3 regions of the Limnomicrobium aquaticum genome follow, and region 3 is predicted to be linked to each of the others. Evidence: predicted binding sites of a transcription regulator. Region 3 holds the regulator's gene; each other region holds the start of a gene.
The links. The regulator PhoB, encoded in region 3, activates phosphate uptake and scavenging genes when phosphate is short. The targets are predictions, from matches to a motif close to TGTCATNNANCTGTCAT.

Region 1 (2,264 bases), on a different contig from region 3:
TTCTGCCCTTCCTTCGCGAGACTCTGGTAGCGGTCGCTCTCTTCGACATAGCGGCCGTTCATGAAGTTGCGATAGCCGTTCAGAAGTTCGTCAGGAAACTGCGCCAAGGGGGACCCGCCTTTGCTGGACTGAAGCCAGTCTTCCTTAGCATCTGCAGCAAACGTCAATCAAGGCGCGGGCTCGTTATCGAGCGGGGCTATCACGGCAGCGCGCTTGCGGCCAGAGGAAGGGCTCACCAGATGCCGGATGGCAACGCTTGCCATTGGCGTCTTGAGTGACGCTGCCTCGACTTGCAGCAGAAGTTCATCGGCACCGGCACGGATCGAGCGCGCGGCAATCTCGAAGACGCTGGAGGTGGACAGGCGAAGCGCCTCTTCCGCCGATCGGCCTTCGACAACATGCGACAGGAGAAGTGCAGAAAACAGATCGCCCAGCCCATTGGGCGCGTGTTCCAGCGCCTGATGCTCGGCCAGCACCTGCCTGTCGCCGTCAATGAGGAGATTGGCGATCGCACCCTTCATCATGGCGTGCGCCGACGTGGACACAACACGGGCAATGCCGGTGCGCCGCGCGGCTGCCACAATGCCCGCATTGTCATCAACCGAAGCATCAGCCAGCCAGCCAAGCTCGAAGCGGTTGGGCGTCGCGAGATCGGCCAGCGGCATCAACTCGTCACGAATGGCGGCAGCAACAGGCCCGGCAACGTAAAGTCCGCCCGCGTCGCCAATCACTGGATCGCAGAGATAGAGAAACGACGGATCGTCCGCCTTCAACGCACGAATGAGTTCGGCCGCAGCATGCACCTGCCCCGCATCGGCAAAATAGCCGGTCATGGCGGCGCGAACCTCGCCCCGCCACTTCGATCCTTTCAGATCCGCAAGCGCGCTTGCAAAAGCCGTCGTCTCCACCGCGATGCGTGTCGAGCGTCCGTGGCCAGGGTGCCAGGGCAGAATGACGGTGGGGACAGACCAGACCGCGTGCCCGCGCGATTCCAGCGCGAAAACACCAGCCCGATTGCCCACGCCGCCGCGCATGACATGGCTCGAAATCGACAGGATTGTCTTCTGCTGGTCCAAACGCGCACCTCTGCTTCAGGGCTTTTGTGTTCACCCGCCTGACGTCTCATGTCAACGTTTCCACTTTATTGCAAATCCGGCAAAAAGTGCGGGACCGAACGCAAAAATGCTGAAAACGACAGCGGAATCGCCAGAAATGTCATGAAATTGGAGTAAAAACCGTCTGAAAATTACAAATTTGAGCGATTTTCACATTCAGCTCAAAAAATCCAGGATTTCTGATATTGTTCCGCGCAAATCACCGGGAGGACGTTTCATGGCAGGCCGCAGCAACCCCAAACGCGACAAGGTTCTGGAGGCGGCCCGCAAGACCGCGAAGTCTGCCAAGGCCGCCATCATCGACCCGTTACTGCTCTACGGCCGCGCAAGCGCGGATGATATCGAAGCCTATAGCGCCGAAATGCTGGTGGCCGGCAGCGCGCATGCGGCGGCCGAAATTGCTGGTTGGGACCGCAAGAGCGCACGCGTGTCAGTTGCGACCGTCGACGCCATCGCGCCCGAGGGTATCGCCTGCTCGGTGCTTTCCATCACCGATCGCAACATGCCGTTCCTGTTCGATTCCGTCATGGGCGAACTGACCAGCACGCATCGCGATATCTTCATGGTGGTCCACCCAATCCTGATCGTGGAAGAAGGCAAGGAGCCCCGCCTTCACGTCAGTGACGACGGCAGCGATCCAGAAAGCCGCGTCAGCCACATGCAGATCCATCTGACGCGCGTCGCACCGGACGCGGCAAAGGCACTTGTCAAACGCATAGAATACGTTCTCGAACAGGTTCACCTGTCGGTGCGCGATTGGCGCGACATGGTCGCCACGCTCGATCACGCGGTCGCCGGCATTCGCGCACAGGACGGCAAACGCCGCGAAAAGGAAGAATCGCTCGCCTTCCTCGACTGGCTCCGCGCCGACAATTTCACCTTCCTCGGCATGCGTGAATACACCTATTCCGGCAAGGGTGCCGACGCGACCGTCGAACGCGGCAAGGGCGCCGGCCTCGGCATTCTTTCCGATCCGGACGTGCGCGTTCTGCGCCTCGGCAAGGACGCAGTCACCACGACACCGGAAATCATCGAATTCCTCGAAGGCCCGGACTATCTGATCGTCACCAAGGCGAATGTGAAGTCGGTCATCCACCGTCGCGCCTATATGGACTATGTCGGCATCAAGCGCTTCGACAAGCATGGCGA
Region 2 (2,264 bases), on a different contig from region 3:
TTCGGCGTGTTGCTGGAACTCGTCGTCCGAACGGCCGTATCCCGGTACGATGACGGTTGCGACGTCGCCCCCCTTCAGCGCATCGCCGACAATGCGTGCCCGCTCGGCTGCATTTTCAATGTCCGGCGCAATCAGCACGAGGCGGCAGCGATATCTGATATTCGACATGGTGTAGCGCAATCCTTTGGGCGTCCGGCCCTCGCGGGCATCGGGATGTTTCGTGGCAAGACTGCGGGCCGTGGGGCCCCGCCTCGCGGCACGTCCTCGATGATCTCATATACAAGCTTCGCTTCGGTCGCAAAGGGCTCATTGCGTCGCGCGACGACTCAAGCTTATACTGCAACTGCTCACGAAGTGAGCGTGCGGACTAAGAAAGATGCAAGTCTCTCTAAACGTGTCACTTTATTTGTTTGCACTGCACAAAGTCACTTGCCCGTTGGTCAGCTTTATTTTAGGGTCCGCGCATGTCGAAGCCCGATGCATTTTCAGCGATTTCCGATCCGAACAGGCGCTACCTGCTTGAAGAGCTGCGCCGAACCCCGCGCACGGTCAACGAACTGGCGGAAGGCTTGCCCATCAGCCGGCCGGCTGTTTCCCAGCACCTCAAGGCGTTGCTCGACAGCGATCTCGTGAAAGTGACGGCGAAGGGAACCAAGCGGATCTATTCGATCAACGCGCAAGGGTTCAACAAGCTCAATCTGTGGCTCGATCAGTTCTGGGCGTGAAGCGGCAGGACGGTTGTGGCGAACGATCATACACATCAAAAATAAAGCCACCGGAACCGCTATGCCACAAGGCATTTTCAGGGTTCCGATGGCGTTTGCTTTCAGAGGCCGGTCTCACTGCATGACTTTCATGCCGGCCTCTGTTTCGGTTCTATTCGCCTTTCAGGCGAAGGATGAATGCTTGTGTCAATGAACGGATGAGCGAATACGCTCGATTTCATCCTTAATGCGCAACTTGCGCCGCTTGATTTCCCGGATCTTCGTGGCATCTGTTGAGGGCTGGTTCATCGCTGAGTGGAGTTCCTCCTCAAGATCTCCGTGTCTCTTGGTAAGCGTTGCAAGATGAGCCTCGATGTTCATGCGGCACGTCCTTCCTTCCCTAGTGGCCCGCACCCTGTATCGCCTCAGGGTACCCCAAGCCGTAACACCCGAAAGTGTGTCACAGAATTGTAATCTTGTCGAAGGCGAAATCGTGGCGAGGGATAACTTCCCGTAAACGCATTTTTTGTGATAGGAGCGGCGGGCGCAAAATTTGTGTATGATGTTAAGGCGCTACAGAACGGGGAATGGGGATGGCAGACCAGGATCAGGCAGAACTGCGGATGTCGGCCGCGAAGCTCAGGCAGGAGCATGAAGATTACGACGCCGCGATCAATGCCATGATCAAAGTTGGCTGCGACGCGCTTCGCGTGCAGCGCATGAAAAAGAAAAAGCTGGCGATCAAGGACACGCTGACCAAGATCGAGGACCAGATCATCCCGGACATCATCGCCTGAGATGGAGCACGACATGACCTATGCCGGCCCACCGCCTGTCGCCATCATTATGGGCAGCCAGTCTGACTGGGAGACCATGAAGAATGCTGCCGATACGCTCGACATGCTTGGAATCCCCTACGAATCCCGGATCATTTCGGCACATCGGACGCCGGATCGGCTTGTGTCCTTCGCCAAGGGCGCGCGCGAAGAGGGCTTCAAGGTCATCATCGCCGGTGCCGGTGGCGCTGCCCATCTGCCGGGCATGGCCGCTGCCATGACGCCGCTCCCGGTTTTTGGCGTTCCTGTTCAGTCCAAGGCGCTGTCGGGTCAGGACAGTCTTCTGTCCATCGTGCAGATGCCGGCAGGCATTCCCGTGGGCACGCTGGCTATCGGTAGGGCCGGTGCGGTCAATGCTGCGCTGCTTGCTGCAGCCGTGCTGGCGCTGATGGATGAGGATATCGCGCTGAAGCTCGACGACTACCGCGCCAGACAAACTGCCTCGGTCGCAGACTACCCTGTGGATAATAGCTAATGCCTATGAAGACGATCGGCATCATCGGCGGCGGTCAGCTCGGCCGCATGCTGGCCATGGCCGCCGCCCGCCTCAATTTCAGGACCGTCATTCTGGAACCGCAGCCCGATTGCCCGGCCGCGCAGGTCGCCAACCGGCAGATCGTCGGGGCTTATGACAATCCGCATGCGCTGGCCGAACTGGCGGATGCCTGCGATATCGTGACCTACGAGTTCGAGAACGTTCCCGTCGATGCCGCCGAGACGCTGG
Region 3 (2,264 bases):
ATCGCGCCCGCCTCATCGTGAAGTCGGAAATGGGCAAGGGATCGGTATTCACGGTCAGATTTTGACGACAGGTATGATCATTGCCCTCCACACGTTTAAAATAAACGAGTGAATTCAGTCGTATAATTTGTCACAAATCTTTTGCCAAAGTGTCATAAAAGCATTGGCGGGTGGCGCTAGGAAAGCGCATCCAGACTGAATGCGTCGCGCCATTGTCATGGTGCGGCCGAGCATGAACGCGCAACGGCTGATCGAAGAGGCCCGACATGACCCAATCCCACATTATGACCGCCTATGACGAGGAACTGCGTTTTCTCAGCCGCCGGATCGCGGAAATGGGCGGCATGGCCGAGCAGATGGCAGCGGATGCCGTTCGCGCACTGGTCAACGCCGATGCGGCGCTGGCGCAGCGCGTGATCTCCGACGACGCCATTCTCGACGCCGCCGAGCGCGAAATCACTGACAAGGCGATCCTGACGATTGCCCGCCGCCAGCCGGTCGCCAACGACCTGCGCGAAATCATGGGCTCGATCCGCATCGCCTCCGACCTGGAACGCGTCGGCGACCTCGGCAAGAACACGGCCAAGCGCGTCATCGCCGTCCAGCAGAGCGGCGTTCCGCGCGCGCTGGCCCGCGGCATGGAACACCTTTCCGAACTGGCTCTTGCCCAGCTCAAGGACGTTCTCGACGTCTACACGACGCGCTCGGCCGAGAAGGCGCAGTCGATCCGCGACCGCGACGAGGAAATCGACGCAATGTACACGTCGCTCTTCCGCGAGCTTCTGACCTACATGATGGAAGATCCGCGCAACATCACATCCTGCACGCATCTTCTCTTCTGCGCCAAGAACATCGAGCGCATCGGAGACCATGCCACGAACATTGCCGAGACGATCTACTACATGACGACCGGCACACAGCCCGACGGCGAGCGCCCAAAGGACGACAACACCGCCACGATGACGGTTCAGGGCTGAAAGCGGTAGAACGTCATGCAGCCGAAAATCACGGTGGTCGAAGACGAGGAGGCGCTGAGCGTCCTCCTCCGTTATAATCTGGAAGCCGAAGGCTACGAGGTCGAGACGATCCTGCGCGGCGACGAGGCGGATATCCGCTTGCAGGAGCAGGTGCCGGATCTCGTTATCCTCGACTGGATGCTGCCGGGCGTGCCGGGTATCGAACTTTGCCGGCGCCTGCGCGCCAGACCGACGACCGAGCGGCTGCCGATCATCATGCTGACGGCGCGCGGCGAGGAAAGTGAGCGAATTCGCGGTCTCTCGACCGGGGCTGACGACTATGTTGTGAAGCCCTTTTCCACGCCGGAGCTGATGGCCCGTGTCAAGGCGATGCTTCGCCGCGCCAAGCCGGAAGTCGTTTCCTCGCAGTTGAAATGCGGCGATATCGAACTGGATCGGGACAGCCATCGCGTTCATCGCCGCTCGCGCGAAGTTCGTCTCGGTCCGACGGAATTCCGCCTGCTGGAATTCTTCATGTCGTCACCCGGCCGCGTCTTCTCGCGCTCGCAGCTTCTGGACGGCGTCTGGGGTCACGACATCTATGTCGATGAACGCACGGTTGACGTCCATATCGGCCGTCTGCGCAAGGCGCTGAACTTCTCCAACATGCCGGACGTCATCCGCACCGTTCGCGGTGCGGGCTATTCGATGGAAGGCTGAGACGTTATTTTGAAGCAAGGCCGCGGCTTGATGAGCCGCGGCCTTGCTTTGTTTCGTGCATTTCACATCGCTATTTTTCGATGTGGCGGGAACCCGATCCGGGTTCAGACGTTCTCCCGACGCAAACGGAATGTGTTTGTTCCGATACAAGGAGAAACGCTCATGAGCAGCACGACTGACAAGATTTCCGGCAAGGCCAACGAACTCGCCGGCAAGGCCAAGCAGGCCGTAGGTAAGGCTGTCGGCGACGACGAAATGCGCGCCAAGGGCGCCGCGCAGGAGGTCAAGGGCAAGGTCCAGACCGCCAAGGGCAATGCCAAGGACGCCATTAAGAACGTGACTGATCGTCTCTGATCCCTCGGATCGGTACCGAATTCCCTCCCGGTTCCCACCCCCTCCCCCAAAACGCAGCGGGCCCCTTTCGGGGCCCGTTTCATTTTGTGCTGTCTGTCTGACATCAGCGGCCGGCGCGGCGGCGCTCGGCGGACGGCTGGTAGGCAAGCCGCGCATGATAGGTGCAGTAGGGCGAGCTGTCCGGGCTGTCGTTGCCACAGAAGTGGAAGTCGTCCTTCATCGGATCGCCGACCG

Region 1: a site for PhoB is predicted at 1,214-1,230, ahead of ABID16_RS19010 (NAD-glutamate dehydrogenase). Genes of this name have one in related genera too.
Region 2: a site for PhoB is predicted at 1,163-1,179, ahead of ABID16_RS14840 (YdcH family protein). Genes of this name have one in related genera too.

What each region holds. Positions count from the first base shown of each region.
Region 1 is NZ_JBEPMB010000007.1:186,550-188,813, forward strand. Features, by position in the region: gene ABID16_RS19000 (carbonic anhydrase) at 1-62, opposite strand, end outside; gene pdxY (pyridoxal kinase) at 168-1,076, opposite strand; gene ABID16_RS19010 (NAD-glutamate dehydrogenase) at 1,333-2,264, shown strand, end outside.
Region 2 is NZ_JBEPMB010000004.1:273,437-275,700, forward strand. Features, by position in the region: gene ABID16_RS14830 (thiamine phosphate synthase) at 1-168, opposite strand, end outside; gene ABID16_RS14835 (ArsR/SmtB family transcription factor) at 465-725, shown strand; gene ABID16_RS14840 (YdcH family protein) at 912-1,085, opposite strand; gene ABID16_RS14845 (YdcH family protein) at 1,298-1,501, shown strand; gene purE (5-(carboxyamino)imidazole ribonucleotide mutase) at 1,515-2,015, shown strand; gene ABID16_RS14855 (5-(carboxyamino)imidazole ribonucleotide synthase) at 2,015-2,264, shown strand, end outside.
Region 3 is NZ_JBEPMB010000002.1:309,745-312,008, reverse strand. Features, by position in the region: gene phoR (phosphate regulon sensor histidine kinase PhoR) at 1-65, shown strand, start outside; gene phoU (phosphate signaling complex protein PhoU) at 267-977, shown strand; gene phoB (phosphate regulon transcriptional regulator PhoB) at 993-1,676, shown strand; gene ABID16_RS10115 (CsbD family protein) at 1,839-2,030, shown strand; gene ABID16_RS10110 (GcrA family cell cycle regulator) at 2,134-2,264, opposite strand, start outside.